4 regions of the Streptomyces sp. NPDC002640 genome follow, and region 4 is predicted to be linked to each of the others. Evidence: riboswitches for the same ligand, from Rfam matches in the RefSeq annotation. Region 4 holds a riboswitch; each other region holds the start of a gene.
What was found. Region 4 has a riboswitch for cobalamin ahead of ACWD3O_RS12970 (GHMP family kinase ATP-binding protein). Riboswitches for the same ligand answer to the same signal wherever they lie in the genome.
Positions count from the first base shown of each region.

Region 1 (7,264 bases), on a different contig from region 4:
GCCGCTGACGGTGTGCCCGGCGTCGCGCAGGGCGGCCATCAGGCCGGTGGCGACGGTGGTCTTGCCCTGTCCGGTCATCGGTGCGGCGATCATGATCCGCGGCAGGCGCCCGTCCGGTGTGTCCCGCGGCCCGGTCGGGTCGGGGGTCACCATTCGATGCCTCGCTGGCCCTTCTGGCCCGCGTCCATGGGGTGCTTGATCTTGGTCATCTCGGTGACGAGGTCGGCCACCTCGAGCAGTTCGGGGGCGGCGCGGCGGCCGGTGACGACCACGTGCTGGCGGCCCGGACGTTCGCGCAGGGCGGTGACGACGTCCTCGACGTCGATCCAGCCCCAGGCGATGGGGTAGGTGAACTCGTCGAGGACCAGCAGGTCGTACGTCTGGTCGGCGAGGCGGCGCTTGATCTCGGCCCAGCCCTCGGCGGCGGCCGCGGCGTGGTCCTCGCCGTCGCCCTGCTTGCGGGTCCAGGACCAGCCGGAGCCCATCTTGTGCCAGTCGACGGGGCCGCCCTCGCCGGTCTCCTCGTGGAGCCGGCCGAGGCGTTCGAGGACGGTCTGCTCGCCGATGCGCCACTTGGCGGACTTGACGAACTGGAAGACCCCGATGCGCCAGCCCTGGTTCCAGCCGCGCAGGGCGAGGCCGAAGGCGGCGGTCGACTTGCCCTTGCCGTCGCCGGTGTGGACGACGAGGAGGGGCTTGTTGCGGCGCTGGCGGGTGGTGAGGCCGTCGTCGGGGACGGTGGTGGGCTGTCCCTGGGGCATCAGGCGGCCCTCTCTCGGACGGCGGTGCTCAGCGCGGCGGCGCTGACCTCGCGGACGGGCAGGTGGTCGGCGTGCAGGCGGGCGGCCAGGTGCGCGGCGAGGCCGAGGCGCATCGGCCCGGACTCGCTGTCGACGACGACGGTGCTGACGCCGAGCGAGGCGACCTGGTCGGCGGCGTGCAGGGAGCGGGCGACGGCGTCCTTGCCCCCGGTGGCGCGGCCGTCGGTGACCACGACCAGCAGGGGGCGCAGCCGTGGGTCGCGGCGGCGTTCGCGGGCGACGACGCGGGCGGCCTCGAGCAGGCCCTCGGCGAGCGGGGTCCGGCCGCCGGCCGGGAGGTCGTCCAGGCGGGCCGCGGCGATGTCGACGGAGTGGGTGGGAGGGAGGGCGAGTTCGGCGGCGGTGCCGCGGAAGGTGATCAGGCCGACCTTGTCGCGGCGGCGGTAGGCGTCCAGGAGCAGGGACAGCACGGCGGTCTTGACCTGCACCATGCGCCTGCGCGCGGCCATGGAGCCGGAGGCGTCGACGCAGAACAGGACCAGGTTGGCCTCGCGCCCCTCACGGACGGCCGTGCGCAGGTCCTCGGGGCGCAGGCGCAGGCGGCCGCCGGGCCGCGTCGTCGCGGTGCGGGCGGAGGCGGCGCGCACGGTCTCCACGAGGTGGAGGGGTCCGCGGGCGTGCCGGCCGGGCCGGGCGGTGCCGACGCGGCGGCCGCGGGTGCCGATGGCGCGGCTCCGGCGGCCGTCGGTGCCCTCGCCGGTGCCGCGGACGGTGAGGAGGCGGGGGCGGTAGGGGGCGGTGGCCTGGACGGTGGTGGTCCGGCCGTCGGCCTTCGGCCCCGTGTCGCCGGGCTTCCCGCCGTCGGGGGTGGCGGGCGTGTCGGTGGGGGCGGTGCCGTCCGTGCCGGAGGTGTCGGCCGCGACGGCGGTGTAGGCCGCGGCGCCGGCGGAGGTGGGCCGGTCGTCCCGGCCCGGCCGGTGGCCGGTGTCCTCCTGGTGGGGGCCGCCGGGGTCCTCCCCCGCTGCCGGGTCGTCGCCGGGGGCGTCGTCCTGCGGGCCGTCCTGGTCGGGGCCGTCGTCCTGTCCGTCCGGTCCCCCGCCCTCCGGCGGGGTGGGCGGGTCCGGGGGGAGTTCGTCGTCGCCGAGGATCCGGTCGAGCAGGTCCTCGTCGAGCCCGGGCGCGTCGAAGGGGTTGCGGCGCCTGCGGTGCGGCAGGGCGAGCCGGGCGGCGCGGCGGATGTCGGCGCGGGTGACGGTGGTCCGCCCGGCCCACGCGGCGTGGGCGACGGCGGTGCGGGCGGTGACGATGTCGGCGCGCAGACCGTCGACGTCGAACGCGGCGCATATCTCGGCGATCTTGCCGAGGGCGGCGTCCGACAGGGTGACCCGGGACAGCCGTTCGCGGGCGGCGGCGACACGGGCGGCCAGGGCCTGCTCCGCCGGCCGGTGGCGGGCGGTGAAGGCGGCGGGGTCGGCGTCGTAGGCCATCCGGCGGCGCACCACCTCGGCGCGGGCCGCGGGGTCGCGGGGCGCGGCGACCTCGACGGTGAGGCCGAACCGGTCGAGGAGCTGGGGGCGGAGTTCGCCCTCCTCCGGGTTCATGGTGCCGATGAGCAGGAACCGGGCGGCGTGCTCCATGGAGAACCCGTCGCGTTCGACGGTGACCCGGCCGGTGGCGGCGGCGTCGAGGAGCAGGTCGACCAGGTGGTCGGGCAGGAGGTTGACCTCGTCGGCGTAGAGGATGCCGCGGTGGGCGCGGGCCAGCAGGCCGGGTTCGTAGGCCACCTTGCCGTGCGAGAGGGCCTGTTCGAGGTGGAGGGAGCCGAGGACGCGGTCCTCGGTGGCGCCGACGGGGAGTTCCACCAGGCGGACCGGGCGGCTCTCCAGGGGCGTGCCGGGGTCGAAGGGGCCGTCCGGGGAGTCGTCGTCCGGGTCCGCGGGGTCGGTGGAGAACCGGTCCTGGGGGTGGACGCCGACGGGCGGCAGCAGGGCGGCGAGCGCGCGGGCCGCGGTGGACTTGGCGGTGCCCTTCTCGCCGCGGACCAGGACGCCGCCGATGGCGGGTGAGATGCCGGTCAGGACCAGGGAGAGGCCGAGGTCGTCGAGTTCGGCGGCGTCGCAGCCGACGATCGCGGAAAAGGGGTAGTGCGAACGCACCAATGGCATGTGAGGCTCCCGCTCGTTTCGCCATCCGTAAAGGGCGGGCGCGAGGCCGGTCTTCGGACTTGCCGAGTCCTCGTGAGCGAGGCTCGGTTCACCGCAGCGGGCCTGTGCCGGATTCTCACCGGGCTTCCCAGATTCTCCCCGTGGACCGTCCTCACCGTTTCCGATGGCTGGGCCGTAGGGGCACCTCGTGCCTGTGATCGACCACGATAGCGTCAGGGGTATGACGATCGGCACGCCCCCTCCCCTTCTTCCCGAAATCGCGGCCCCCCGGGTCACCGTCGTCGGCGTGGCCGCCGACGGTTGGGCCTCGCTGCCCGAGCGGTTGCGGCGGGTGGTGCTGGGGGCGGACGTGGTGCTGGGCGGGCGGCGGCACCTGGCGATGCTGCCGGAGGTCGCGGGGCAGCGCCGGGAGGCGTGGCCCTCGCCGCTGCGGGAGGGGCTGCCGGCCCTGCTGGAGTCCGTCGGCGGGGCGCGGGTGGTGGCGCTGGCCTCCGGCGACCCGCTGGTGTCGGGGATCGGCACGACGCTCCTGGACCTGCTGGGGGTCGGGGCGGTGCGGGTCGAACCCGCGGTGTCCTCGGTGGCGTTGGCGCGGGCCCGGATGGGCTGGCCGTCGGAGCGGTGCGCCGTGGTGACACTGGTCGGCCGTGATCCGCGGTTGCTGCTGCGGGAGTTGGCGCCCGGTCACCGGGTGCTGGTGCTGTCCTCGGACGCGCGGACGCCGGACGCGGTGGCGGCGCTGCTGGCGGGCGCGGGGTACGGGGCGACCGTGATGACGGTGCTCGGTGATCTGGGCGCGGCGACGGAGTCCCGGCTGGCGGCCACGGCGGACGGCTGGCTGGCGTCACCTCCCCAGGACGTGCCCGAACTGCACGTGCTGGCGCTGGAGTTGGCGGGGCCGCCGGCCTACGGCCTGGTCGCGGGGCTGCCGGACGACGCGTTCGAGAACGACGGGCAGCTCACCAGGCGTGATCTGCGGGCCTCGGCGCTGGCCCGGCTGGCGCCCGCGCCGGGGCAGCACCTGTGGGACGTGGGCGCGGGGGCGGGCTCGGTGGGGATCGAGTGGATGCGGGCGCACCCGTCCTGCCGCACCACGGCCGTGGAGGCGAACGCCGGGCGGGCGGAGCGGGTGGCGCGGAACGCGGGCCGGCTGGGCGTGCCGGGGCTGCGGGTGGTGACCGGGCGGGCGCCGGACGCGCTGGCCGGGCTGCCGGCTCCGGACGCGGTGTTCGTGGGCGGCGGGGCGACCCGGCCGGGCGTCCTGGAGGCATGTCTCGGGGCGCTTGGGCCGGGCGGCCGGCTGGTGGTGCACGGGGTGACGCTGGAGACCGAGGCGATGCTGGCGGACGCCTACCGCCGCCACGGCGGGGAGTTGACCCGCCTGGCGGTGGAGACGACGGCGCCGATCGGCTCGTTCACCGGGTGGACGCCGTCGCGGACGGTCACCCAGTGGAGCCTGACGGTGGGCTGAGGCGGGGGCGGGCGGGGTCGTAGAGGAACGATTCCCCGCCGGGGGCCGGGTCGAGTGCCCGGCCCACCAGGATGACCGCGGCCTGCCGCAGCCCGGCCTCCTCGACGGCGTCGGCGATGCCGGCGACGGTGCCGCGGAGCACCGACTCCTGCGGCTGGCTCGCCCGGTGCACGACGACGACGGGGCAGTCGGGGCCGTACTCGGGCTCGATCTCCGCCATCAGGTCGCGGATCCGGGTGATGGCGAGGTGGAGCACCAGGGTGGCGCGGGTGGCGGCGAACGCGGCGAGCGACTCGGCGCCGGGCATCGGCGTGGACCGGGCCCGGGTGCGGGTGAGGACCACCGACTGGGCCAGCAGCGGCACGGTCAGCTCCCGCCCCACCACGGCGGCCGCGGCGGCGTAGGCGGGCACGCCGGGGGTGACGTCCCAGGGCACGCCCTGCGCGTCGAGGCGGCGGGTCTGTTCGGCGAGCGCCGAGTAGAGCGAGGGGTCGCCGGAGGTCAGCCGCACGACCTGCTCCCCCGCCCGGTGGGCGGTGACCAGGTGCTCGGTGATGCGGTCGAGGTCGAGCCGCTGGGTGTCCACCAGCCGGGCGCCCGGGGCGCAGTGGTCGAGGACCTTCGGGTCGAGGTAGGTGCCCGGGTAGAGGACGGTGCCGGCCTCGGCGAGCAGGCGCACGGCGCGGACGGTGAGCAGGTCGGCCGCTCCGGGGCCGGCGCCGACGAAGTGGACGGTCACGGCTTCACCCACCGCGGGGTCCAGACGCGGCCGGTCGCCGAGACGCGGGTGCCGGAGGCGCCGACGATGAGCAGGCACCGCATGTCGATGGTGGCCGGGTCGAGTTCGCCGAGCGTGGTGACGGTCAGTTCCTCGCCGGCGCGTCCGACGTCGCGTCCCACCACGACCACGGTCTCCGGCTTGCGGTGTTCGAGCAGGACGCGGCGGGCGGTGGCGATCTGCTCGGTCCTCGACCGGGAGGCCGGGTTGTAGACGGCCAGCACCAGGTCGGCCTCGGCGACGGCGCGCAGCCGGCGTTCGACGACCTCCCAGGGCTTGAGCCGGTCGGAGAGGCTCATGACGGCGAAGTCGCCGCCGATCGGCGCGCCGGCCCGGGCGGCGACGGCCTGGACGGCGCTGACGCCGGGCAGCACGCGCACCGGGACTTCCCGGTAGGCGGGGTCCTCGGCGGCCTCCAGGACGGCGGTGGCCATGCCGAAGACGCCGGCGTCGCCGCCGGAGACCACGGCGACCCGCTCGCCGTTCCTCGCCAGCTCCAGTGCCGCGCGGGCGCGGTCGATCTCGACGGTGTTGCCGGAGGCGTGCCGGGTCAGTCCGGGGCGCTGCGGCACCCGGTCGACGTAGGGGCCGTAGCCGACGACGTGGTCCACCTCGGCCAGCGCCGCGGTGGCCTCGGGGGTCAGCCATGCCTCGGGGCCGGGGCCGAGTCCGACGACCAGGAGTTCGGCGGCGGGCACGGCGGTGCGGGCCGCCGCCGCTTCCGGGGCCCGGTCCTCCGCGCGGGTCGCGGCCGTGTCCTGTTCGCCGGGCCGCCGTGAGCGGGTGCCGTTGCGGCTGTCGCCGGTGACGAGGATCAGGGAGAAGTACGGGACGGTGTCCGGGTCGACCTCGGCGACGGGCAGCCGGCGTTCGCCCTCCATGGAGGCGCGCTCCACGTACACGGCGTGCTCCAGCCGTCCGGCCGCCTCCAGGGCGCGGCGGACGGCGGGGAAGGTGCGGCCCAGCTTCATCACCACGGCGGCGTCGGTGTCGGCGAGGCGGCGGGCGAGTTCGGGTTCGGGCAGGGTGCCGGGGAGGACGGTGAGCACGTCGGTCTGCCGGACCAGCGGCGCGGCGGCGACCGCGGTCGCCGCGGCGAACGCGGGGACACCGGGCACGATCTCGGTCTCGTACCGCTCCGAGAGCCGGTCGTGCATGTACATGTACGACCCGTAGAAGAGGGGGTCGCCCTCGGAGAGGAGTACGACGTCGCGTCCGGCGTCGAGGTGGGCGGCGAGCCGGGCGGCGGACTCCTCGTAGAAGTCGGCCAGGGCGCCCGCGTAGCCCCCGGGGTGGTCGGTGACGCCGGTGGTGACCGGGTAGACCAGCCGCTCCTCGACGGCGGTGGGGGGTATCAGCGAGGCGGCGATCCGCCGGGCGTTGGACTCCTTGCGGACGCCGGCGTGGTAGGCGACGACGTCGGCGGAGCCGATCAGCCGGGCGGCCTTGAGCGTGATCAGTTCGGGGTCTCCGGGGCCGACGCCGACACCGTGGAAACGTCCGGTCACTCCTCCTCCTTGGCGAGTGCGTTGAGGGCCGACGACGTCATGGCGGATCCGCCGCGGCGGCCGTGGACGGTGACGTACGGGATGTCGATGCCGTGCCGGTCGGCGAGTTCGGTGAGGGCCTGCTTGGACTCGGCGGCGCCGATGAAGCCGACCGGGCAGCCGACGATCGCCGCGGGCCGGGGTGCGCCGTCGATCAGCATCTCCAGCAGGTGGAACAGGGCGGTGGGCGCGTTGCCGACGGCGACGACCGCGCCCTCCATCAGCGGCTCCCACAGGGAGACCGCCGCGGCGGTGCGGGTGGTGTGCCAGCGGCGCGCGAGGTCCGGTACGCGGTCGTCGCCGAGGAGGCAGACGACATCGTTGTCGGCGGGGAGGCGGCCGCGGGTGACGCCGGTGGCGACCATGGTGACGTCGCAGAGGATCGGGGCGCCCGCCCGCAGGGCGCCGCGGGCGGCGCCGACCAGGCCGGGGTGGATCACCAGGTCGTCGGCCAGGTCGACCTGTCCGGCGCCGTGGATCATCCGCACGGCGAGGCGTTCGGCCTCGGCGGGGATGTGGTCCAGGCGGGCCTCGCGGCGGAT
Region 1 is NZ_JBSFVZ010000019.1:102,882-110,145, forward strand. Features, by position in the region: gene ACWD3O_RS23785 (cobyrinate a,c-diamide synthase) at 1-153, opposite strand, end outside; gene cobO (cob(I)yrinic acid a,c-diamide adenosyltransferase) at 147-761, opposite strand; gene ACWD3O_RS23795 (VWA domain-containing protein) at 761-2,926, opposite strand; cobalamin riboswitch at 2,954-3,087, opposite strand; gene cbiE (precorrin-6y C5,15-methyltransferase (decarboxylating) subunit CbiE) at 3,147-4,397, shown strand; gene ACWD3O_RS23805 (cobalt-precorrin-4/precorrin-4 C(11)-methyltransferase) at 4,369-5,136, opposite strand; gene ACWD3O_RS23810 (precorrin-2 C(20)-methyltransferase) at 5,133-6,683, opposite strand; gene ACWD3O_RS23815 (precorrin-8X methylmutase) at 6,680-7,264, opposite strand, start outside.
Region 1: another riboswitch for cobalamin. It lies ahead of ACWD3O_RS23795 (VWA domain-containing protein); the one in region 4 lies ahead of ACWD3O_RS12970 (GHMP family kinase ATP-binding protein).

Region 2 (7,264 bases), on a different contig from region 4:
CGCTCTTCGACGCCTCGACCGGTGCCGTCACCGCCCTTCTGGAGGACGAGCATCACCTGTCCGACCTCCGCACGGCCGCCGCCGGAGCCGTCTGCGCCCGCGCCCTGTCCCGATCGGACGCTACCCGCGCCACCGTCCTCGGCACCGGCAGACAGGCCGAACTCCAGGCCCGCGCGCTCGCCCTGGTGCGCCCGGTCCGCCGGCTCCACGTCTGGGGCCGCGACCACGGCCGTGCGGTCGCCCTCGCCGATCGCCTCGGCCGGGACCTGCCGCGCGTCGACGTCGTGGCGACCTCCGATCCGGAGCGGGCCGTGGGCCACTCGGACATCGTCGTCACCGCGACCGCGAGCCCCACCCCCGTCCTGTTCGGCTCCTGGCTGCGCCCCGGCCAGCACGTCACCGCCCTCGGCGCCGACGACCCGGACAAGCGTGAACTCGACGGCGCGTGCCTGCGCCGCGCCACTCGGGTCCTCGTCGACAGCCGGGACCTCGCCCTCCGCCTCGGCGACGTTCACGCGGCCGTCACCCGCGGCGAGGTCACACGGGGCCGCGTCGACGGCGAGATCGGCGAGGTCCTGGCCGGCCTGGTCCCCGGACGGCGGACACCGGACGACATCACGGTCGCCAAGCTCATCGGTATCGGTCCGCAGGACCTCGCCGCGGCCGAGACCGCCCTCGCCCTGCTGGAAGGAATGGGCCGATGACCTCCGGGCGGCCCCCAGAAGCCCGGATCCGCCAGGCGGACCCCGCCGTCACCGACCCCGCCGTCACCCCGCCTGCCGTCACCCGGCCGGCAGGACCTCGACCCCGCTCCGTGTGAGCTGCTCGAGCACCGGGTCGTCCGCGCTCCGGTCCGTGACCAGTCCGCTGATCTCCTCCCAGGGCAGGACCCGGAACCGGGAGGCGGTGCCGATCTTCTCGGAGGAGGCGAGGACGTAGGTGTCCGCGGCCCGTGCCGCCAGGGCCCGCTTCATCGCCGCCTCCTCGGCGTCGCCGGTGGTGAGCCCCGCCTCGGGGTGCACGCCGGTGACGCCGAGCAGGAAGAGGTCGGCGGAGACGTTCCGCGCGGCCTCGACCGCGGCCGCGCCGCAGGCGACCGCCGAGTGCTTGAAGAGGCGGCCGCCCAGCAGGAAGACCTCGGTCCGCGGGTGGGCGAGCAGGGCGACGGCGATCGTCGGGCTGTGCGTGATCACGGTGCAGTCCAGCTCGCGCGGGAGCGCCCGGGCGACGGCCAGCGCGGTGGTGCCGCCGTCGAGGATCACCGCGCCGCCCGGCCGCACCAGCCCGGCGGCCACCGCGGCGACCTTGCGTTTGCCGTCCGGGGCCACGCTCTGCCGGGCGCCGTAGTCCACCACGGCCGGCGAGACGGGCAGCGCCCCGCCGTAGACCCGCTGGCACAGCCCCTCACTCGCCAGATCGCGCAGGTCACGCCGCACGGAGTCCTCGGAGATGCCCAGCTCGGCGGCGACCTCCTTGGCGACGATCTTGCCCCGCCGGGCCAGCAGATCCAGCAGGTGGTCCCGTCGTTCGGCAGCCAGCATCCTTGTTCTCTCCCGTTCTTGCACGTTTCTGCATGTATCGTAGCGCCCATGACCGACAAGCCGCTCCTCATCCTCATCGCCGGCCCCTACCGCTCCGGCACCGGTGGCGACCCGGCGGCCATGGCCGCCAACCTCGAACGCCTCGAAGCGGCCGCCTGGCCCGTGTTCGCCGCCGGACACCTTCCCGTCATCGGCGAGTGGATCGCCCTGCCCGTGCTGCACTCGGCCGGCGCCGGCCCCACCGACCCCCTCGCCGACGAGGTGCTGTACCCGACCGCCGAGCGCCTGCTGGCCCGCTGCGACGCCGTGCTGCGGCTGCCCGGCGAGTCCGTCGGCGCCGACCAGGACGTCGCGTTCGCACGCCGCCGCGGCCTGCCCGTCTACCACGACGTGGCGGAGATCCCGGTCCTCGGCCGGCGGGTGGAGGCGTGACGCCCCGGCCCGGGGTGGACGTCCCCGACCACCGCGGCCGGACCGGCCTCGACCGGGCGGGACGCCACCTCGACCGCAACCCCGGCGTCCGGGTCCGCGACGTCGAACTGACCTCGCGGGGCTGGCACGTCCTGCGCCGCACGACGTTCGACTACCGGCGCCGCGACGGCCGCTGGGAGACACAGGTGCGCGAGACGTACGACCGCGGCAACGGCGCCGTGGTCCTGCCCTACCACACCGGGCGCGGGCGCGTCCTGCTCACCCGTCAGTTCCGCTACCCGGCCTACGTCAACGACCACCCGGACGGCATGCTCGTCGAGGCCGCGGCGGGGCTGCTCGACGCGGACGACCCGGAGACGGCGATCCGCCGCGAGGCCGCCGAGGAACTCGGCGTCGTCCTCGGTCCGCTCACCCACGTGCTCGACGCGTACATGAGCCCCGGCTCGGTCACCGAGCGCCTCCACTTCTTCGCCGCCCCCTACACCCCCGGCGACCGCACGGGAGCCGGAGGCGGCGTGGAGGAGGAGGGCGAGGACATCGAGGTCCTCGAACTGCCCTTCACGGAGGCCCTCGCGATGACCCTCGACGGGCGCATCACCGACGGCAAGACCGTGCTGCTCCTGCAGTGGGCTGCCCTCCACGGCCCCTTCGCCCCCTCCGCCTCCCCCTCCGCCCTGCCCCCGGCGGACACGGACCCCACCACGCCCGCGCGCCGCTGACGTCCACCGCCCGGCCGGGTCCCCGCGTCCGCGGGCGCCCGGCCGGGTTGCGTGGGGGCGGGCGGCCGGGATCATGGAGGAGGAGCAGGGGGGAGTGCGCGTCCGGACCACCACCCCGTGGCCGCCGGACGCCCGAGCACCTGGAGTCCGCATGAGCGATCTGCCCGCGCCCGTCACGCCCTTCCTGGAACCGGCGGCGAAGGAACTGGCCGAGGCGACCGACCCGCACCCCCGGATCTACGAGGTGCCGCCGGAGCAGGGCCGCGACATCCTCCTGGGCCTGCAGAGCGACGCGAGCGTGCCCCGGCCCGAGGTGGACGAGGAGTGGGTGGAGGTCGACGCCGGCGAGTGGGGCACGGTCCGCACCCGCATCATCAGGCCCAAGGGCGCCACCGGCCCGCTGCCCGTCGTCTTCTACATCCACGGCGCCGGCTGGGTCTTCGGCGACGAGAAGACCCACGACCGGCTCTTCCGCGAACTGGCCGTCGGCGCCGGCGCGGCCGGGGTGTTCCCGGTGTACGACCGGGCCCCGGAGGCGAAGTACCCGACCCAGGTGGAGCAGAACTACGCCGTCGGACAGTGGCTGCTGGAGAACGGCTCCGACCACGGCCTGGACACCTCCCGTGTCGCGGTCACCGGCGAGTCCGTGGGCGGCTGCATGTCCACCGTCTTCGCCCTGATGAACAAGGAGCGCGGCGGCATCGACCTGAAGGCGCAGGTCCTGCTGTACCCGGTGGCCGACGCGGACTTCGACACCCCGTCGTACCACCAGTTCGCCGAGGGCTACTACCTCACCCGGGACGGCATGATCTGGTTCTGGGACCAGTACTCCGAGCCCTCGCAGCGCACCGAGCCGTACGCCGCCCCCCTGCGGGCGAGCCTGGAGCAGCTCAAGGACCTGCCGCCCACCCTCGTCATCACCGACGAGGCGGACGTCCTGCGCGACGAGGGAGAGAAGTACGCCAACAAGCTCCGCGAGGCAGGCGTCGACGTCACCTCCGTGCGCGTGGCCGGCATGGTCCACGACTTCCTGCTCCTGGACAGCCTGCGCGACACCCGTGCCGCGAACGTCGCCCGCCACCTGGCCGTCGACGCCCTGAAGAAGGCCCTCCACGAGAGCTGACCCCTCCCCCGCCGGGGCCCGCCACTCCGCCTCCGTCTCGTGCGGGCTGCCGGCGCCTCGGCCGCGGGAACCACGCGTCGCGGCGCGGGTTCGCCCAGGGCGCCGCGGGCCGCTCGAGCGCGGCGTGGTAGCTTCCGAACGCCAGTCGCACTCGTGGACGCGGTCGTCCGCGTCCACGGGTCAGGGAATCCGGTGAGAGACCGGAACTGACGCGCAGCGGTAAGGGTGACGGGCGAGGCAGCAGCCACTGGACGACGGTCACGGCCGGGTCCGGGAAGGCGCCTCGCCGGGGTGATCCCGAGTCCGAAGACCTGCTGGCGACCGAACGTCCACGCGACCCCGCGTATGGGTCCGACGCCGAGGAAGCCTCTGCCGTGCATCTGTCACGCCCCGCCCGCCGTTCCGCCCTGCTCCTGACCGGTGCGCTCCTGCTCACCGCCTGCGGTTCCGGCCCCGCCTCCGACTCCGCCTCCGGGACCGGCTCCGGCGCGTCCGCCGGGTCAGGCGGCTCCGCCCGCTCCGGCGCGGAAGCCGTCACGTTCGAGAACTGCGGGCAGCGGGTGACCGTCGAGGCTCCGCCGCGGCGGGCCGTGTCCCTGAACCAGGGCACCACCGAGATCCTGCTCTCGCTCGGCCTCGCGGACCGCATGGCGGGAACCGCCACCTGGACCGATCCGGTCATGAAGGGACTGGAGAAGGCCGGCACCGGGGTGCCCCGGCTCGCCGACAACCAGCCGTCCTTCGAGCGCGTACTGGACGCCGAACCGGACTTCGTGGCCGCCTCCTTCACGTCCACCCTGGGCAAGGGCGGCGTGGCCCCCCGCGAGAAGTTCACCGAGCTCGGCGTGCCGACGTACCTGTCGCCCGCCGACTGCGAGGGCAAGGACAACAGCGGCGGCGGTGACGGCGCACGCACCGAACCCCTGACCATGGACACGGTCTACCGGGAGGTGCGGGAACTGGCCCGCGTCTTCGGCGTGGAGGAGCGCGGCGAGCGGCTGGTCGACCGGCTGCGGAGCCGTGTCGCCGACGCCTCCTCGGGGATCGACGCCGGGGACACCACCGTCCTGTACTGGTTCGCGAACCAGGAGTCCCCCTACATGGCGGGCTGCTGCGGAGCCCCCGGCGTCATCACCGACGCGCTCGGCGCGAAGAACGTCCTCGACGACAGCACCCAGGAATGGCCCCAGGTCAACTGGGAGACCGTCGCCGACCGCGACCCCGACCTGCTCGTCCTCGGCGACCTCACCCGCAGGTCGCAGACCGCCGAGTCGGCCGCCGGCAAGATCGCCTTCCTGGAGTCGCATCCGGCGACCAGGAACCTGAAGGCGGTGCGGGAGAAGCGGTACGTGCTGCTCAGCGGGCAGGCCATGAACCCGACGATCCGCACCGTGGAGGGCGTCGAGAAGGTGGCCGCGGCGCTGCGCGAGCACGGGCTCGCCGGATGACCACGTCCCTGCGCCCCTCCCCCGTCCCCGCGACGCGGAGGGCCACCGGGGCGCTGCCCGTCGTGGCCGGCGTGGGCGGCGGACTGGCGCTGCTCGCCCTGTCCGTCGCCGTGGCCATCACCATCGGCCCGGCGTCCGTCGGGGTGGGCGACGTCTGGTCCGTGGTCGCCTCCCGCCTGGGCGGGGGCGCGTCGGACCTCACCGCGATCCGCGAGGGCATCGTCTGGGACCTGCGGCTGCCGCGCACCCTGCTCGCCGCGGTGTGCGGCGCCGGGCTCGCGGTCTGCGGCGCGGTGATGCAGTCGCTGCTGCGCAACCCGCTCGCCGACCCGTTCGTGCTGGGCGTCTCCTCCGGGGCGTCCACCGGCGCCGTCCTGGTCATCGTCGTCGGCGCGGGCGGCGGTGTCCTGTCCCTGTCCGGCGGCGCCTTCCTCGGCGCGGTCGGCTCGTTCGCCCTGGTGCTGTTGCTCAGCCACACGCTCGGCGGGACGACGGACCGGGTGGTGCTGTCCGGGGTGGCGGCGATGCAGCTGTTCTCCGCGCTGACCTCGTTCGTGGTGACGACGGCGGCCGACGCGGAGACCACCCGGGGCGTGCTGTTCTGGCTGCTCGGCTCGCTGAGCGGGGCCGGCTGGACCGAGGTGGGGCTGTGCGCCGCGGTCCTGGCGCTCGCCCTCGTGGTGTGCCTGGGCCACGCGCGCAGTCTGGACGCCTTCGCCTTCGGCCAGGACGCCGCGGCCACGCTCGGTGTCCCGGTCGCCCGGACCCGGCTGGTGCTGCTGTCCGTGACGGCGCTGCTGACCGCCGCGCTGGTCAGCTCGGCGGGCGCGATCGGCTTCGTCGGCCTGGTCCTCCCGCACGCCGCCCGCGCCCTCGTCGGCCCGGGGCACGCCCGGCTGCTGCCGGTCACCGCACTCGCCGGGGCGGTGTTCCTGGTCTGGGCCGACACCCTCGCCCGTACCGTCCTCGACCCCCAGGAGGTGCCGGTGGGCGTGGTCACCTCGCTGGTCGGCGTCCCGGCGTTCGTCCTGGTCCTGTACCGCACCAGGAGGACGCGATGACGGCCCCGGTCCGGCGGCGGCCCGCCGGCACGCCGCCCACCGCGGAACCCACCCTCGCCGCCGACCGGGTGAGCCGCGACCTCGACGGGCGGCTGGTCCTCGACGGCGTCAGCCTCGCGCCCCGGCCCGGTTCGGTGACGGGGCTGCTCGGGCCCAACGGCTCGGGGAAGTCGACACTGCTGCGGCTGCTGGCCGGCGTCCTCGCCCCCACCTCGGGCGTCGTCGTCCTCGACGGCCGCCCGCTCGGCGAGTGGGGGCGCCGCACGGTGGCCCGGCGGGTGGCCGTCGTCGAGCAGCACGCCGAGACCCTGGTCGAGCTGACCGTGCTGGACGTCGTCCGCCTCGGCCGCATCCCGCACCGGCGGGCCTGGACCCCCGCGACCGCGCGCGACGAGGCCGCCGTGCGCGCCGCCCTGGCGAGCACGGGCCTCACCGACCGCGCGGACCGGCCCTGGCACACCCTCTCCGGCGGCGAACGCCAGCGGGTGCAGATCGCCCGCGCCCTGGCCCAGGAGCCGCGCGAGCTGCTGCTGGACGAGCCCACCAACCACCTCGACGTCCAGCACCAGCTCGACCTGCTGAACCTGGTCGCCGAACTCCCCGTCACCAGCGTCGTCGCCCTGCACGACCTGAACCTGGCGGCCATGTACTGCGACCAGCTCGTCGTCCTCCGCGAAGGCCGCGTGGTCGCCGCCGGCTCTCCCGCCGACACGCTCACCGAGACCCTGATCGCCGACGTCTACGGCGTCCGCGCCGAGGTCACCCACCCCGGCCCCGGCAACCGCCCGCACATCCGCTTCCTGGGCACGCTGACCGGAACCTGACCGGGGCCATCAAGGCCACCGCAGCCAGGCCCCGGCGCCCTCCAGCCGTGCACGGCGGCCGGAGCCGTTGTCGTCCCCAGGGAAAGCGTCAGGAATCAGGAAACGAGATCACCAGG
Region 2 is NZ_JBSFVZ010000006.1:136,556-143,819, forward strand. Features, by position in the region: gene ACWD3O_RS10605 (ornithine cyclodeaminase family protein) at 1-704, shown strand, start outside; gene ACWD3O_RS10610 (DeoR/GlpR family DNA-binding transcription regulator) at 783-1,541, opposite strand; gene ACWD3O_RS10615 (DUF4406 domain-containing protein) at 1,590-1,973, shown strand; gene ACWD3O_RS10620 (NUDIX domain-containing protein) at 1,970-2,692, shown strand; gene ACWD3O_RS10625 (alpha/beta hydrolase) at 2,844-3,815, shown strand; cobalamin riboswitch at 3,966-4,148, shown strand; gene ACWD3O_RS10630 (ABC transporter substrate-binding protein) at 4,190-5,263, shown strand; gene ACWD3O_RS10635 (FecCD family ABC transporter permease) at 5,260-6,324, shown strand; gene ACWD3O_RS10640 (ABC transporter ATP-binding protein) at 6,321-7,148, shown strand.
Region 2: another riboswitch for cobalamin. It lies ahead of ACWD3O_RS10630 (ABC transporter substrate-binding protein); the one in region 4 lies ahead of ACWD3O_RS12970 (GHMP family kinase ATP-binding protein).

Region 3 (7,264 bases), on a different contig from region 4:
CCGAAGATCCGCGTGGTGGCGCGGCGTTCGTCCCCGTGCTCCGCGAGGTCGGCCCGGGCGTGCGCCCGCACGTAGTTCGCGTCGTCGGGCTCGTCGAGCGCGGCGACCATCCGCACCGCGTCGTCCAGCATCGCCACCACGTGCGGGAAGGCGTCCCGGAAGAAGCCCGAGATCCGCACCGTCACGTCGATCCGGGGGCGGCCCAGCTCCTCCGGCGGCACCACCTCCAGCCGCGACACCCGCCGGGACGCCTCGTCCCACTCGGGCCGCACGCCCAGCAGCGCCAGCACCTCCGCGACGTCGTCGCCGGAGGTCCGCATCGCCGACGTCCCCCACACCGACAGGCCGACCGACCTCGGATACTCCCCGGTGTCTTGGAGGTGCCGCTCCACCAGCGACCGGGCCATCGCCTGACCGGTCTGCCAGGCCAGCCGCGAAGGCACCGCCCGGGGGTCGACGGTGTAGAAGTTCCGCCCGGTCGGCAGCACGTTCACCAGGCCGCGCAGCGGCGACCCCGAGGGGCCCGCGGGCACGTACCCGCCGGCCAGCGCGTGGACCACATGGTCCAGCTCCTCCGTCGTCCGCGCCAGCCGCGGCACCACCTGCTCGGCGGCGAACTCCAGCACCCGCCGCACCTCGGGATCGTCGTGCAGCGCGGCGGCCGCCCCGGGGCTCCAGCCGGCGGCCTCCATCCGCTCCACCAGCTCGCGCGCACGCGCCTCCACGCCGTCGACCGACTCCAGCCGCTCGTCGTCCTTCAGGCCCAGCGCCTTCCGCAGCCCGGGCACCGCCCCGCCGACCCCGCCCCACACCTGGGCGGCCCGCAGGATCGCCAGCACCAGGTTGACCCGCGCCTCGCCCTCCGGGGCCTCGCCCAGCACATGGAGACCGTCCCGGATCTGCGCGTCCTTGATCTCGCACAGCCAGCCGTCGACATGGAGCAGGAAGTCGTCGAACTCCTCGTCGTCCGGGCGCTGTTCGAGCCCGAGGTCCCGGTGCATCTCGGCGGCGCGCATCAGCGACCAGATCTCGCCCCGGACCGCCGGCAGCTTCGCCGGGTCCATCGACGCGATGTTCGCGTGCTCGTCCAGCAGCTGCTCCAGGCGCGCGATGTCGCCGTAGGACTCGGCGCGTGCCATCGGCGGGATCAGGTGGTCGACGACGGTGGCGTGCGCCCGCCGCTTGGCCTGCGCGCCCTCGCCCGGGTCGTTCACCAGGAACGGGTAGACCAGCGGCAGCGAGCCGAGCGCCGCGTCGGTGGCGCACTCCGCCGACAGCGCGGCGTTCTTGCCCGGCAGCCACTCCAGCGAACCGTGCTTGCCCAGGTGGACGAGCGCGTGCGCGCCGAAACCGTTCTCCAGCCAGCGGTAGGCGGCCAGGTAGTGGTGGCTCGGCGGCAGCGACGGGTCGTGGTAGATCGCCACCGGGTTCTCCCCGAAGCCGCGCGGCGGCTGCACCAGCACCACCACGTTGCCCGCGCGCAGCGCGGCCAGCACGATCTCCCCGGCCTCGTTGACGAAGAGCCGGCCCGGGGCGGGACCCCACGCCTCGGCCATCGCCTCCCGCAGCCCCTGCGGGAGGTCCGCCGTCCATGCCGCGTACTGGTCGGCGGTGATCCGCACGTGGGCGTCGGTGAGCTGCCCGGAGGTCAGCCACTCCTCGTCCTGCCCGCCCGCCGCGATCACCGCGTGGATCAGCGCGTCGCCGGCCTCCTGGTCGTCCGGCAGGTCCAGCCCGGGCAGTTCACCGGGGGCGCCCAGGTCGTAGCCCTCCTCCCGCAGCCGGCGCAGCAGCCGGACCGCGGAGCGGGGCGTGTCCAGACCGACGGCGTTGCCGATCCGGGAGTGCTTGGTCGGATACGCCGACAGCACCACCGCGATCCGCTTGTCCCCGTTCGGGACGTGCCGCAGCCGGGCGTGGTTGACCGCGATCCCCGCCAGCCGGGCGCACCGCTCGGGGTCCGCGACGTAGCGGGGCAGCCCGTCCCGGTCGATCTCCTTGAAGGAGAACGGCACGGTGATGATCCGCCCGTCGAACTCCGGGATGGCGATCTGGCTGGCCGAGTCCAGCGGCGTGACGCCGTCCTCCGACGCCTCCCACTCGGCCCGCGAACTCGTCAGGCAGAGCCCCTGCAGCACCGGGACGTCCAGAGCGGCCATCCGCTCCACGTCCCACGCCTCGTCGTCGCCCCCGGCACCCGCCGACGCCGGGACGCTGCCACCGGCCGCCAGCACGGTCACCACCAGCGCGTCGAACCCGCCGAGCGCCGCGTACAGCTCGTCCGGCGCCGACCGCAGCGACCCCGCGAACACCGGCACGCCCACCGCGAGACCGGTGGCGTCCACCGCGTCCGCCAGGTCGTGCGCGAACGTCGCGTTCCCGCCGGCCTCGTGCGCCCGGTAGTAGAGGATCCCCACCCGGGGGAGCGACGGGTCGCGCGGCGCCCGCTCGGCGAACCCCCACAGCGGCACGGCCTCCGGCGGCTCGAAGCCCTCACCGGTCAGCAGCACGGTGTCGGAGAGGAAGGCGTGCAGCCGCCGCAGGTTGGCCGGGCCGCCCTCCGCCAGGTAGCGGTGCGCGTCGGCGGCCACCCCCACCGGGACGGTCGAGTGCTCCATCAGCTCGGCGCTCGGCTGGAGCTCGCCGCCGAGCACCACCAGCGGCGTCCCCCGCTCCCGGACCGCGGCCAGCCCCGGCCACAGGTCGTGCGGGGAGCCGAGCAGCCGCACCACCACGAGGGCGGCACCCTCCACGGCGGCGGCGAGTTCCTCGTCGGAGGCCCGGGACGGATTCGCCCACGCGTACGCGGCGCCACTGGCCCGCGCGGAGAGCAGATCGGTGTCGGACGTGGACAGCAGGGCAACAGGCACGGTCAAGGCCGTGATCCTCCCTCGGGGTTCTCGCCCCGTACGACGGTCGGACAACCCGTGGCCAGTGTCTGGCTGCGTCCCCGGGGAGGGGAACGTCACAGTGGCGGAACCGCCCCGGAATCGCACCGGGTTCCTGCGCCACGAGTTGGTGGAGCCCCACCCTATCCGGGCACCGCCCGTCTCACACCAGGGCCCCCGGTTCCCGCGCCCCGGCCGACACCGGTGCCCCCGGTTCCCGTTCGCCGGCCGACGCACGGGCGACCTCCGCGACGAGCTCCCGCAGCCGCTCCAGGTACCGCTCCATGCTCCGCAGCGCCGGACCGGTGTCCGGGTACCGGGCGGCGAACTGCAACCCCTCGTGCACCCTGCTCACCCACACGCACACCTGGTCCCCGTACGACACCCTCAGCAGCCCGTACGCGTGCAGCTCGTCCCACCGCTCCGACCCGGGCACCGTGCGCCCGTCGACGAACGACACGATCGAGTACAGGTCGGGCGAGGTGGGCCGGAACTCCGCCCCCAGCAGCCGCAGCACCCGCGCGATCGGCATCCGCGCCAGCCGCCGGTTCTCCCGCAACGCCGCCCGCACCCGCCGCAGCGCCTCCTCGAAACCGGCCCCGTCCGACAGGTCCACCTCGATGGGCACCCCGCCGACGTACCAGCCCACGGAGTCCTGCCACTGCGACTTGGCCCGGGTGTGGAAGGGCACCACCGTCCGGTACACGTCCGTGCCCGCGATCTCCCGCACGATCACCGCCGTCGCGGCCAGCACACCCACCAGGGAACCGCCGAACGGCCGGCAGTACGCCTCGAAGCCCGCCGCCTCGCCCGCCCCGCCCAGCATGTCCTGCATCAGCTTCTGCGTGGGCAGCTTGCCCTCCGTCTCCAGCCCCAGGTCGACGGGAAAATTGGGCAGCCGCCCGTCGCACCGGGCGACGAACTCCCGCCAGCGCGCCACGATCTCGTGACCGTCGTCCACCCGGTCCGCGTCCGCCCGCTCGGCCTCGCAGAAGTCGACGTAACTGCCCGCGGGCCGCTGCTCCACCGCCCGGCCCTCCACGGCCGCCGCGTAGAACTCGTGCACCTCGGCGGGGATGCGGTGCAGCGAGTAGGCGTCCACGTTGCTGTGGTCGAAGGCCATGTAGACGCTGGTGCAGTCCTCCCGGACCACCGCCGCGTAGATGAAGTTCGGCCAGTCCAGCGCGTCCGCGGCCACGTCGAACCGGTCCTGCAGATGGCCGGCCAGCCGCCGCGGGTCGCCGAACTCGCCGACCACCTCACGCCGCAGGCGCACCGCCTCGGCGTCCAGCGTGAACCGGCGCATCGCGCCCCCGTCCCAGCGGAACCCGCTGCGCAGCGTCTCGTGCCGCGACGTCCAGGTGTGCAGGGCGTGCTGGAGCGCGTCCAGGTCCACCATCCCAGGGACGTCGAACGCCGCTCCGACCCAGGTCGGGACGAACAGACCGTCCTCGCGCACCGACCGGGCCGTCCTGATGTGCGACTCCTGCACGTACGCCGGGGGACGCGCGTCCTCCGGCAGGCCGGCGGCCGCCTCGACGGTGTCCGGACTGAGCGTCCACTCGACGAGCAGTCCGGGGCGCACGTCGCATCGCTGGATGTCGGTCACTCGCACCGGGGCGTTTCCCTTCGTAGGGGCGGAGAGGGAGGCACCGCGCGTCGGCCCGTTGCACCGGCCCGGCCCCCGACGGCGAACACCAGCCCTCGTCCCGCCGCCCGCCTGCAAAGCCTCGTCCGCCCGGGCTTCTTCGACGCATGCCCAACGAGGCGGGCGAGAGCGAGGAAACGGGTCGAACGCCAGCCCGGAACCGCGACGCGGGCTTCCGCGTCCGACACCAGAGCCGTCAACTACCGTCGCGTGCAGACTGGTTCGGTGCCGGATCCCGCCGCGATCAGCAGGGAGACACCACTTGTCCACCGGGTCCGACCGCTACCTCTACCTCACCCGCCACGGCGAGGCCGACGCCGACGAGGCGTCCCTCACCGAGCGCGGCCGTCACCAGGCCACCCTCCTCGGCACCCGCCTGCGGGACAGCGGCGTCCCCCTCGCCGCCGTGCACCACGGCCCCCTGCCCAGGACCACCGAGACGGCGGCACTGATCACCGGGCGGCTCGGCGGCGTCCCCGCCCACCCGTGCGACCCGGCCGGGGACTACGTCCCCCACCTCCCCGCCCGTGAGGAACTCCACCCCGCCTCCGCCGACAGGATCCTCACCTTCCTCGCGTCCTTCCCGGCCCCGGAGCGCGAGCACGGCCCGGCGCTCGCCCGCGCCGCCCTCGACCGCTTCACCGGCCCGGCCGACCAGGACACACCCCGCCACGAACTGGTGATCACCCACAACTTCCTCATCGGCCGGCTCGTCCGCGCCGCCCTCGACGCGCCGCCCGGCCGCTGGATCGGCCTCCACCACGCCCACGCCGCCCTCACCGTCATCCGCTACAGCCCCGACCGTCCCCCCGCCCTGCTCGTGTACAACGACACCCGCCACCTGCCCGAACCCCTCCGGTGGACCGGCCTGCCGCCGGAACTCCACGTCTGAGCCGCACGCGGCCCGTCACACGAATCGTCCCCCCGCCCCGAGAACCGGAGGTGCCCGTGCCCGACGTACGGGTCGAGACCGAAGGCCCCGTCACCACCGTGTGGCTCGACCGCCCCGACCGCCGCAACGCGGTGGACGGGCCCATGGCCACCGAACTCGAGCGCGTCTTCGAGGAGTTCGAGGCCGACCCGGAACGGAAGGTCGCGGTCCTGGCCGGCGCGGGCGGCACCTTCTGCGCGGGCGCCGACCTCACCGCCGTCGCCGACCCCGCCCGCCGCAACGAGCTCACCCCGGACGGGGCGGCGCCGGGCCCCATGGGCCCCACCCGGACGCACCTCACCAAGCCGCTGATCGCCGCCGTCACCGGGCACGCCGTCGCCGGCGGACTGGAACTGGCCCTGCTCGCCGACCTCCGCGTCGTCGAACGCGACGCCGTGATGGGCGTCTTCTGCCGACGCTGGGGAGTGCCCCTGATCGACGGCGGAACCGCCCGCCTGCCCAGGATCGTCGGCCTCGGCCGCGCCCTGGACCTCATCCTCACCGGCCGCCCCGTCGCCGCCGAGGAGGCCCACGCCATGGGCCTCGCCAACCGCGTCACCGAACCGGGGGACGCCGTCCGGGTGGCCCGTGAACTCGCCGCCACCATCGCCGCGTTCCCCTCGCTGTGCATGCTGACCGACCGGGCCTCCGTCTACGCGGGCCTGGACCTGCCCCTCGCGGACGCGCTGCGGGCGGAAGGAGCGGCGGGCGTCCCCGTCGTGGAACGCGAGGGCGTCGACGGGGCCGCCCGGTTCGTCGCCGGCGCCGGTCGGCACGGCCGGTTCCCGGGGGACGAGGCCCCCGGTCGAGCCGTCGCGCCCCGCACGTCCGCGACGTCCACCACGGGGCGGAGGGAAAACGGCGGCGTTGTCGGTGGTGACGTCTAGTGTTGCCCGCGTGGCCGCTCCAGGGGGCGAGCACGGGGGCCCCGGCCCCCGTGCGCCCGGACGCGGTCGTGCCCGCCGCACCGTACGCCGCGTTGGAGGACGTCGTGACCGCAGCCGAGACCCAGGGCGACAGGGGGCCGGACACCCCGGCCCGCACCGCTCATGACCTGATCCGCGTCCACGGCGCCCGGGTCAACAACCTCCGCGACGTGAGCGTCGACATCCCCAAGCGCAGGCTCACCGTCTTCACCGGCGTCTCCGGCTCCGGAAAGAGCTCGCTGGTCTTCGAGACCATCGCCTCGGAGTCCCAGCGCCTGATCAACGAGACCTACAGCGCGTTCGTCCAGGGCTTCATGCCCTCCCTCGCCCGCCCCGACGTCGACGTCCTCGAAGGGCTGACGACCGCCATCGTCGTCGACCAGGAACGCATCGCCGCCGACCCCCGTTCCACCGTCGGCACCGTCACCGACGTCAACGCCCTGCTGCGGATCCTCTTCAGCCGCCTCGGCGACCCCCACATCGGGCCTCCCAGCGCCTTCTCCTTCAACACGCCCTCCGTCCGGGGCAGCGGCGCCATCACCGTCGAACGCGGCAACGCCAAGGCCGTCAAGCAGACCTTCACCCGCACCGGCGGCATGTGCCCCCGCTGCGAGGGCCGCGGCACGGTCTCCGACATCGACCTCACCCAGCTCTACGACGACTCCAAGTCGATCGCCGAGGGCGCCTTCACCATCCCCGGCTGGAAGTCCGACAGCTGGTGGACGGTCAGGATCTACGCCGCCTCCGGCTTCCTGGACCCGAACAAGCCCATCCGCGAGTTCACCGACAAGGAGATGGAGGCCTTCCTCCACCACGAGCCCGTCAAGGTCAAGGTCGAGGGCGCCAACCTCACCTACGAGGGGCTCATCCC
Region 3 is NZ_JBSFVZ010000019.1:87,841-95,104, reverse strand. Features, by position in the region: gene cobN (cobaltochelatase subunit CobN) at 1-2,870, opposite strand, end outside; cobalamin riboswitch at 2,913-3,044, opposite strand; gene ACWD3O_RS23750 (condensation domain-containing protein) at 3,052-4,503, opposite strand; gene ACWD3O_RS23745 (histidine phosphatase family protein) at 4,799-5,428, shown strand; gene ACWD3O_RS23740 (crotonase/enoyl-CoA hydratase family protein) at 5,485-6,354, shown strand; gene ACWD3O_RS23735 (ATP-binding cassette domain-containing protein) at 6,459-7,264, shown strand, end outside.
Region 3: another riboswitch for cobalamin. It lies ahead of cobN (cobaltochelatase subunit CobN); the one in region 4 lies ahead of ACWD3O_RS12970 (GHMP family kinase ATP-binding protein).

Region 4 (7,264 bases):
CCGGCGTTGAGGGCCGCGTTGCCCGCCGACAGGAAGGCCGGCCGGAACCCGTCGTCCACGCCGTGCACCAGGTAGGCCTTGTTGGCGGGCAGGTACAGAGCCGCGCCGCAGCAGGTGAGGACCAGTGCTCCGACCGCCAGCGGCGGCCAGCGCAGCGCCAGCAGGAGGCCGAGGAACCCGGCCGTGCGGATGAGCAGTGCCCACACCATCGTGCGGCGCAGTCCGATCCGGTCCGCCAGGGCCCCGCCCAGGATCCCCCCGGAGAACTGCACCAGGGACGCCGCCGCCAGCACGACGCCCACCGTGCCGAGCCCCATGCCGAGCCGCTCGTGCAGGAACACCGACATGAACGGCAGGACCATGAAACTGCCGAGCGGGATGAGGAACGAGCTGAGCAGCAGGAACCGCAGCGGGCCGTCGAGCAGGGCCGGCACGGCCCGCAGCCGCACGGCTCCGGGCGTCGCCTCACCCACCGGACGTCTCGCGGCCGGTGCCCTCCCCCGGCGGCGACGGCTCGGTGAGCACGGTCAGGGCGTTCGCCGCGGCCACCGCGTGGTGGGTGGCCAGTTCGGCGGTCTCGGCCTCCGCGTAGACGATGCCGGCGTAGCCGCGACTGTCGCCCAGGTGCTCGATCGTGTCGCCGGCCGACTTGACCGGATACCAGGCAGGAGTGCCCGGCATGTCTCCCAGCCGCTCCAGCCCGTCGACGCCGGTGAACACCCCGGGCTCGGCCGGGTAGCCCAGGACGAAGGCGACGGCCGGGCCTCCGGGCAGGTCGGCGTCCATCAGTCCGGGACGGCGGCCTAGCGCGGCCTCGGCCATGGCCTCGTACACGTTGACGCCGAGCGCCCGGCACATGCCCTCCCCGACGAGAGCACCTCCGATCCGGGGATTGACCTCGACGACTTCCGGGCCGCCGGTCGTCAGGACGAACTCCACGTGGGCGAAACGGTCGGTGTAGCCGATGGCCGCGAGCACCCGGTCCAGCCACCGCTCCAGCTCGGCGCGCCGCGCCTCGGGGAAGGCGACGGGGAACGCGGTGATCTCCTCCCGGAAGTGCGGTTCCGGTGACATCAGCCGGCTGGAGACGCCCAGCAGCCGGGTCCGGCCCGCCCAGGTGATGGTCTCGGCGCTGTACACCGGCCCGCTGAAGTACGGCTCGGCGAACAACCGCCCTTTCAGCTCCCGCCCGGCCGACTCGCCCAGGGCCGCGTCCAGCTCCCACTCGGACCGCGCCAGCCAGACGTTCTGGCTCCCGGTGCCCGCCGTGTCCTTGAGGACGGCGGGCAGGCCGACCTCCTTCAGCAGCAGCTCGCGTTGCCCCGTGCCGGTGACCTCCACGGCGCGTCCGCGCGTCAGCCCCGCGCCGTGCAGGCGGTTGCGGACGGCCGCCTTGTCCCGCGTCAGCCTCAGCACGGCCGGATCGAGCCCCGGCAGACCGAGGCGTTCCGCGAGATCCGCGCCCACCAGCGTCCAGGTGTCGGTCGAGCTGATCAGGCCGCGCAGCCCAGCCGTCCGGTGCAGCAGGTCCGCCACTGCCTCCACGTCGAAGGTGTCCGTCTCCACGACGTCGAGGGCGTCGTCCGGCAGCCGCCGCAGCTCGTACGTGTAGTAGGAGCGGTCCCTGGTGAGCAGGAGCAGGCGCTCGCCGAGTGCGTCGGCCGCGCGCACCAGGTGCCCGAGGCCGAAGGTGAGTGCTTCGAGACAGGCGATGGTCATGCCGCCCGCTCCTTCCGTCGTGTCGGGCCGGCGGTGCGCCGCCAGGCCGCCGTGGACCACGGCATGGACATCTCCTCGGGGCCGGACACCTCGGCCGGTTTCAGCGCCGAGGGATCCAGTGCTTCCGCGTGCCGGGCGAACACCCGGTCGACATAGCGGTGTCCGGTGTCGGCTCCGATCACCAGGTGTAATCGGTCGGGATGGCGGCGGGTCTCGTAGGTGGCGGCCAGGTATCCGGCGCCGGTGGACAGCCCGGCGAACACGGCATGGTCGCGCAGCAGGGCGATCGTGCCGGACATGGCGTGGGTGAAGTCCAGCCAGTGGACGGCGTCGTAGAGGTGGTGGCGAACGTTGTCGAAGACGATCGACGACCCGATACCGGCGATGATCGCCTCCGGGTCGTCGTGGTCCTGGCTGCCGAAGGTGACGCTGCCGAAGGGCTGGACACCCACCAGCCGCACCGAGGGGTCCGTGGCACGCAGGCGTTCCACGATGCCTCCTGTCGACGCCCCCGATCCCACGCCGCCGACGACGGTCAGCCGGGTGTCCGGGAACGCGGTCGTGACGCGGTCGGCGACCTCCTGGTACCCGAGGTAGTGGACGTCGTCGTGGTACTGGCGCATCCAGTGCCGGTCCGGGTGGGCGGCCAGGATCTCCTTCACCCGCGCCACCCGTAACTCCTGGTCCAGTTTGAGGTTCTGCGAGGGTCTGACCTGTTCCACGGTGGCGCCGAGGATCTCCAGCTGGGCCCGGGTGGTGGTGTCCACCGTGGTCGACGCGACGATGTGGCAGCGCATCCCGTAGCGGTGGCAGGCCAGTGCCAGGGCGTAGGCGTAGATGCCGCTGGAGCTGTCGACCAAGGTCTGCCCCGGGCGGATCGTGCCCCGCTCCAGGAGATGACGGACGGCGGCCAGCGCCGAGTAGATCTTCATGGACTCGAACCGGATCAGGACGAGGCCGTCGGACAGACGGACCAGGTCGGGGATCTTCAGGGCGTCCGCGATGTGGGGGTGGATCATCCGTAACCTCCTTGGGCGAAGGAACACTGATGGCCTTGTGAGCGGAAGAACGCGGAGACGTCCGCCTTGACGTCGGGGCCGGGGCGGCCGCGGAAGAGGTAGCCGATCACCCGGCCCGTGTGGGCGACGAAGACGCCGTCGGCACCGAACCGTTCGCGGCGGGCGAGCAGGGCGTCGAAGGTCGTCTTGGGCAGCACCTCCTGGGAGAGGACGGCGCTGGTGGTGGCGGCGCGGGCGATGACGACGGGGTCGCGTGAGGCGAACCCCTTGAGGAGATCGGCCAGGCACCGCTCGTACTCCTCGCCCCGCCTGCGGTAGTGCGCCACGAGTTCGGCGGTGACGGCGGAGGTGTCCACCGTCCCGGGCTCGGTGATGTAGGCGGTGTGGAACCCGAGGTCCGTGCCCAGCCGCTTCACCACGCGATGCCGGCCGCTCAGGTGAAGGGCGAACTCGTCGAGGAAGACGCTGTCGGACCGTTCGATCGCCGACAGGATGCCGAGGACGACGTCCAGGTCGTAGGGCAGCCCGAAGACCCGGAACAGGCAACGCAGGGTCGCCACGATGTCGGCGGTCGAACTCGCCATTCCCACGCCGACCGTCAGTTCCGAGTGGGCGCTCCAGCGGCCCGGCGGCAGCGTGAGCCCGAAGTGCCGCAGGAAGAGGCCGACCGCCGCGGCGGACTTCTCCCCGACGGGCAACGTGCTCGACGGTTCCGCCCCGGGGGTGAAGTGCACCCAGGAGTGCCGGTCCACGGGAAAGGACACCACGGCGATGTCCGGCTCGCCACCCGCCCGCAGCGGGCCCTGGTACAGCTCGCCCAGGGTGCCGTGGCAGACTCCGGACACCATGGCTGCGGGCGTGTGCCCGGGCAGGGGGTGCTCCTCGGCGGATGTCAGCACCATGCGGTCCGCCCCGTCGCACGGCGGAGCGCCCCGCATCCCCCGGGGCCCACGACGGATCGCACGGTCACGGACACGTCCTCCTTCGTGGTCCCGGACTGCTGAGCGGGACAGGGCAGGAGGCGCGGCACAACCCGTGCCGTACGCTGTACGGCCGTCCGTACCGCCAACCCGGTCCACGAGGTCACCGTGTACAACCCGCACGCCAGGTGCGGGCGCAGTGGCAGGTCTTCGGACTCGTGGGCCGGCCCTCCGGAGGTCCGGCGAAGCGCCTGCGGGCCGTCGGTTCCCCGGCTCTCGTCCCTGAGAGGCCCGGTGCTGCCGACGGCTGTCGCTCCCACTCACCGCTGCGGGACAGTCCCGGGTTCGCACCGGGTTCCCTCTTGCGTCGCGCCGCCCGACGCCTGACCGGGCAGGAGGCGCGAACCGACTGCAGGCATCAGGTTAGGGGGGCACGATCCGCGGCGGCAGTGGCGCGTGACTGGTTGTCCGAATGCCGTCGGCGGCCATGAGCGCTCCACAGCCATAGGAGGGCCCGGCCGGTCATCCGGAGTCACACTGGCCGAATGACGCCTCGGTGAAGCACACCCGCCTCGATCACACTGGTGACGCCCACCACACCCGCACACCGAGCATCGGTGTCCCGCGCTCACCGGAGGTCCAGATGTCGCCCACGACGCCGTCGGGAGACGACGGCACGACCGCCCTGCCCGTCCGTGAGGGACCCGCGGCCGGCCGGGTCACCCTGCGCACCGACCTGCGGGCCGCGGTGCCCGACGCGACGGCGGCGGTCCTGGTCACGGCCGCCGTCTTCGTGTTCCTGTGGGCGCGGATGGGCTCCGGCGAGTCGGCGACGGTCGCGATCATGCCGTTCATGGACGACCCGGCCACGTACTGGATGTACCTGCTCAGCCAGGCCTTCGGGTGGTCGGGACTGCTGTGGGCCTGGGGCACGGTCATGCTCGGCCTGCTGCTGTCGGGGCCGAGACCCGGCCGATTACCCGTCTCCCGCCAGGTCCTGGAGCGCTGGCACCGCACCACGAGCCTGACGACGATGGCTCTGATGTTCGCGCACGCGCTGATGTTCGCGGCCGAACTCGTCCGCTACGAGACCGAGTTGACGTGGCTGAAGCGGCTGTGGACCGGTTTCGCCGACTCCTTCGTGCCCGGCTGGTACGACTCCGGGACCGGGCAGATCGCCATCCCCATCGGCCAGGCGGCCCTGTATCTGGCCGTGCCGCTGGGCCTGCTCTTCTACGTCCGCAACCGCATCGGCGCCACCACCTGGCGGCGGCTGCACCGCTTCGTGATCGTCGTGTACGTGCTGAGCGTGTGGCACACGCTGCTGTACGGCACCAACGTCTGGTACGGCGAGTGGCCCCGCACGGTGCTGTGGCTGCTGCAACTCCCCGTCGCCGTGCTGCTGCTGGTGCGGTTGCTGAGACCCGCCCGCCGCGCGGAGCGACTGGGCGCCCCGGGGCGGGGTGCGGGCGGTCCGGGGGGCTCACTGCCGGGGTGGACGCTGCGGGCGGCGGGCAGGGTTCTCGCCGGGGCCGTGGTCGTCGGCATCCTCGTCGTGGTCGTCTCCGGTCATGACGGAGGCAGGGAGCGGCCGGCCGAGGCTCCGGCGAGCAGCCCGCACGAGAAGGAGACGGAGTGATCCGGTCGGCCACCGCAGGGCTATCGCCCGCCGCGTCCCCCGGCACCCCCTGATCCGGAGTCCGGTCCACGACACGCGGGCGGCCGGTGGCGGTGGTGCCGGGGGACGGCACGCGGGTGGTGCTACCACGGGAGCATGGATACGGGCCACGGGCACACAGCCGCCGCTCCGGAGCAGAAGTACCTGCCGAAGCACCGGGTTCTCGCGTTGACCGACGGCGTGGTGGCCATCGCCATGACGCTGCTGGTGCTCGACATCGACGTGCCCGACGGGCTACGGGGGCGGGCCCTGTCGGACGCGCTCGGCGACGTGCAGGGCCAGGTCGGGACGTTCCTGTTGAGCGCCGCCGTGATCGCCCTGTTCTGGCGGGCCCACCACTCGGTGCTGCGCGAGGCGGAGTGGATCAACGGCACCCTCTTCTGGTGCAACGTCGCCTTCCTGGCGCTGATCTCCCTGATCCCCTTCCCGACGAGGGTGCTGGCCGACTACGGCGACCGTCCCCTCGGCCCCGGCCTGTACGGCGTGGTCATCGGCACGGCCGCCCTGGTGCTGTACGTGATGGCCGTGCGCATCGCCCGGGAACCGGGGCGGCGGAAGCCCTTCCCGCCCTTTCCCGCGCAGGCGTGCGTCTTCCTCCTCTCCGTGGTGATCGCCCAGTTCTCCCCCGTGGCGGCCCTCTACAGCTGGATCGCCGCCGTGCCCCTCTCCGTGCTGGCCCACCGGCACGCCACCCGCACCGCCCGGGCCACCCAGCCGTGACGGTGCCGTTGTTCCGGGTCGCGGCGCCGCTCCCGGCCGGCGGTGTCCGGCCCTGACGTACGGACTCACGCGGTCCGGCGCTCCAGCTCCGCGCGGTACAGCTCCTCCGCGACGTCCTCCGGTGCGGGGTCCGCGACCGCCTCGGCGAGGTCCGCCCAGGACCTCGCCGACACGGGTATCCCCAGCCGCGCGAGTTCCTCCGCGACCTCGGCGAACAGGTCGTCGTCCTCGTAGGCGATCTCGCCCAGGAATGCCTCGGAGAGCGTCCGCCCGGCCTGCACCAGGGAGGAAGCCTCGGTGTCGACCATGACGACCGGCGCGGGCGCGTCCTGCCGCTGTCGCGGGTGCGTCCAGTAGCCGAAGCAGAGGCCGTCCTCGTGCACGGCGACGACCTTCAGGAACTCCGTCATCCGCTCGAACGCCGCGCAGGTCGCCATGATGTCGGGGTCCTGGCGGTCCTGCTCGGTGAGGTAGCTGTGGTCCGTCAGCATGTGCCGCTCACCGGGCTCCAGCACCGTGATGCCGTACCGCTGGAAGGGGTGGCCGCTCCCCTCCCACTGGGCGGTCGCCAGGATCCGCAGGTCCTCCGGCACCGCGGACCCGCCCAGCCGCTCCCGCGAGAACGCCGCCAGCCGCTCGTCCAGCACCATCGCCCCTCCCCTGTGTCCGAGTCCGCCCCGACCTGGTTCGGCCCGGTGTCCACGAGGTTAGCCCTCGCCTCCGACAGACGAGGCCGGGGCCGGGGCTGGGGCGGAGCGTCGTCGGTGCCGGCGGGCGGCTACGACAGTTCGTCGACGACCACGGCGGCCGCTTCCGCGATCAGGCGGTCGTCGTGGTCGGCGTCCTCCGCCCGGCGGTTCGACATGATCGCCACGACGATGGGCGCGTCGCCGGGGGGCCACACCACGGCGATGTCGTTCCGGGTGCCGTAGGTGCTGCCCGCTCCGCTCCGGTCGCCGACGACCCAGCCCTCGGGCACCCCGGCCCTGATGAGTTCCGTACCGGTGGTGCTCGCCCTCAGCCACCGGACGAGCTGTGCGCGCTCCGCCTCGCCGAGGGCGTCCCCGAGGGCGTAGGCGCGCAGGTCCTTGGCGAGTGCCCGCGGCGTGCTGGTGTCGCGCGTGGCGCCGGGGGTCCACTCGTTGAGGTCCGGCTCGTACCGCTCGGTGCGTGTCACGTCGTCGCCGATCTCCTCGAGCGCGGCCTGC
Region 4 is NZ_JBSFVZ010000008.1:62,814-70,077, forward strand. Features, by position in the region: gene ACWD3O_RS12955 (MFS transporter) at 1-473, opposite strand, end outside; gene ACWD3O_RS12960 (ATP-grasp domain-containing protein) at 466-1,719, opposite strand; gene ACWD3O_RS12965 (cysteine synthase family protein) at 1,716-2,738, opposite strand; gene ACWD3O_RS12970 (GHMP family kinase ATP-binding protein) at 2,735-3,640, opposite strand; cobalamin riboswitch at 3,844-4,083, opposite strand; gene ACWD3O_RS12975 (ferric reductase-like transmembrane domain-containing protein) at 4,302-5,297, shown strand; gene ACWD3O_RS12980 (TMEM175 family protein) at 5,433-6,056, shown strand; gene ACWD3O_RS12985 (hypothetical protein) at 6,122-6,706, opposite strand; gene bla (class A beta-lactamase) at 6,835-7,264, opposite strand, start outside.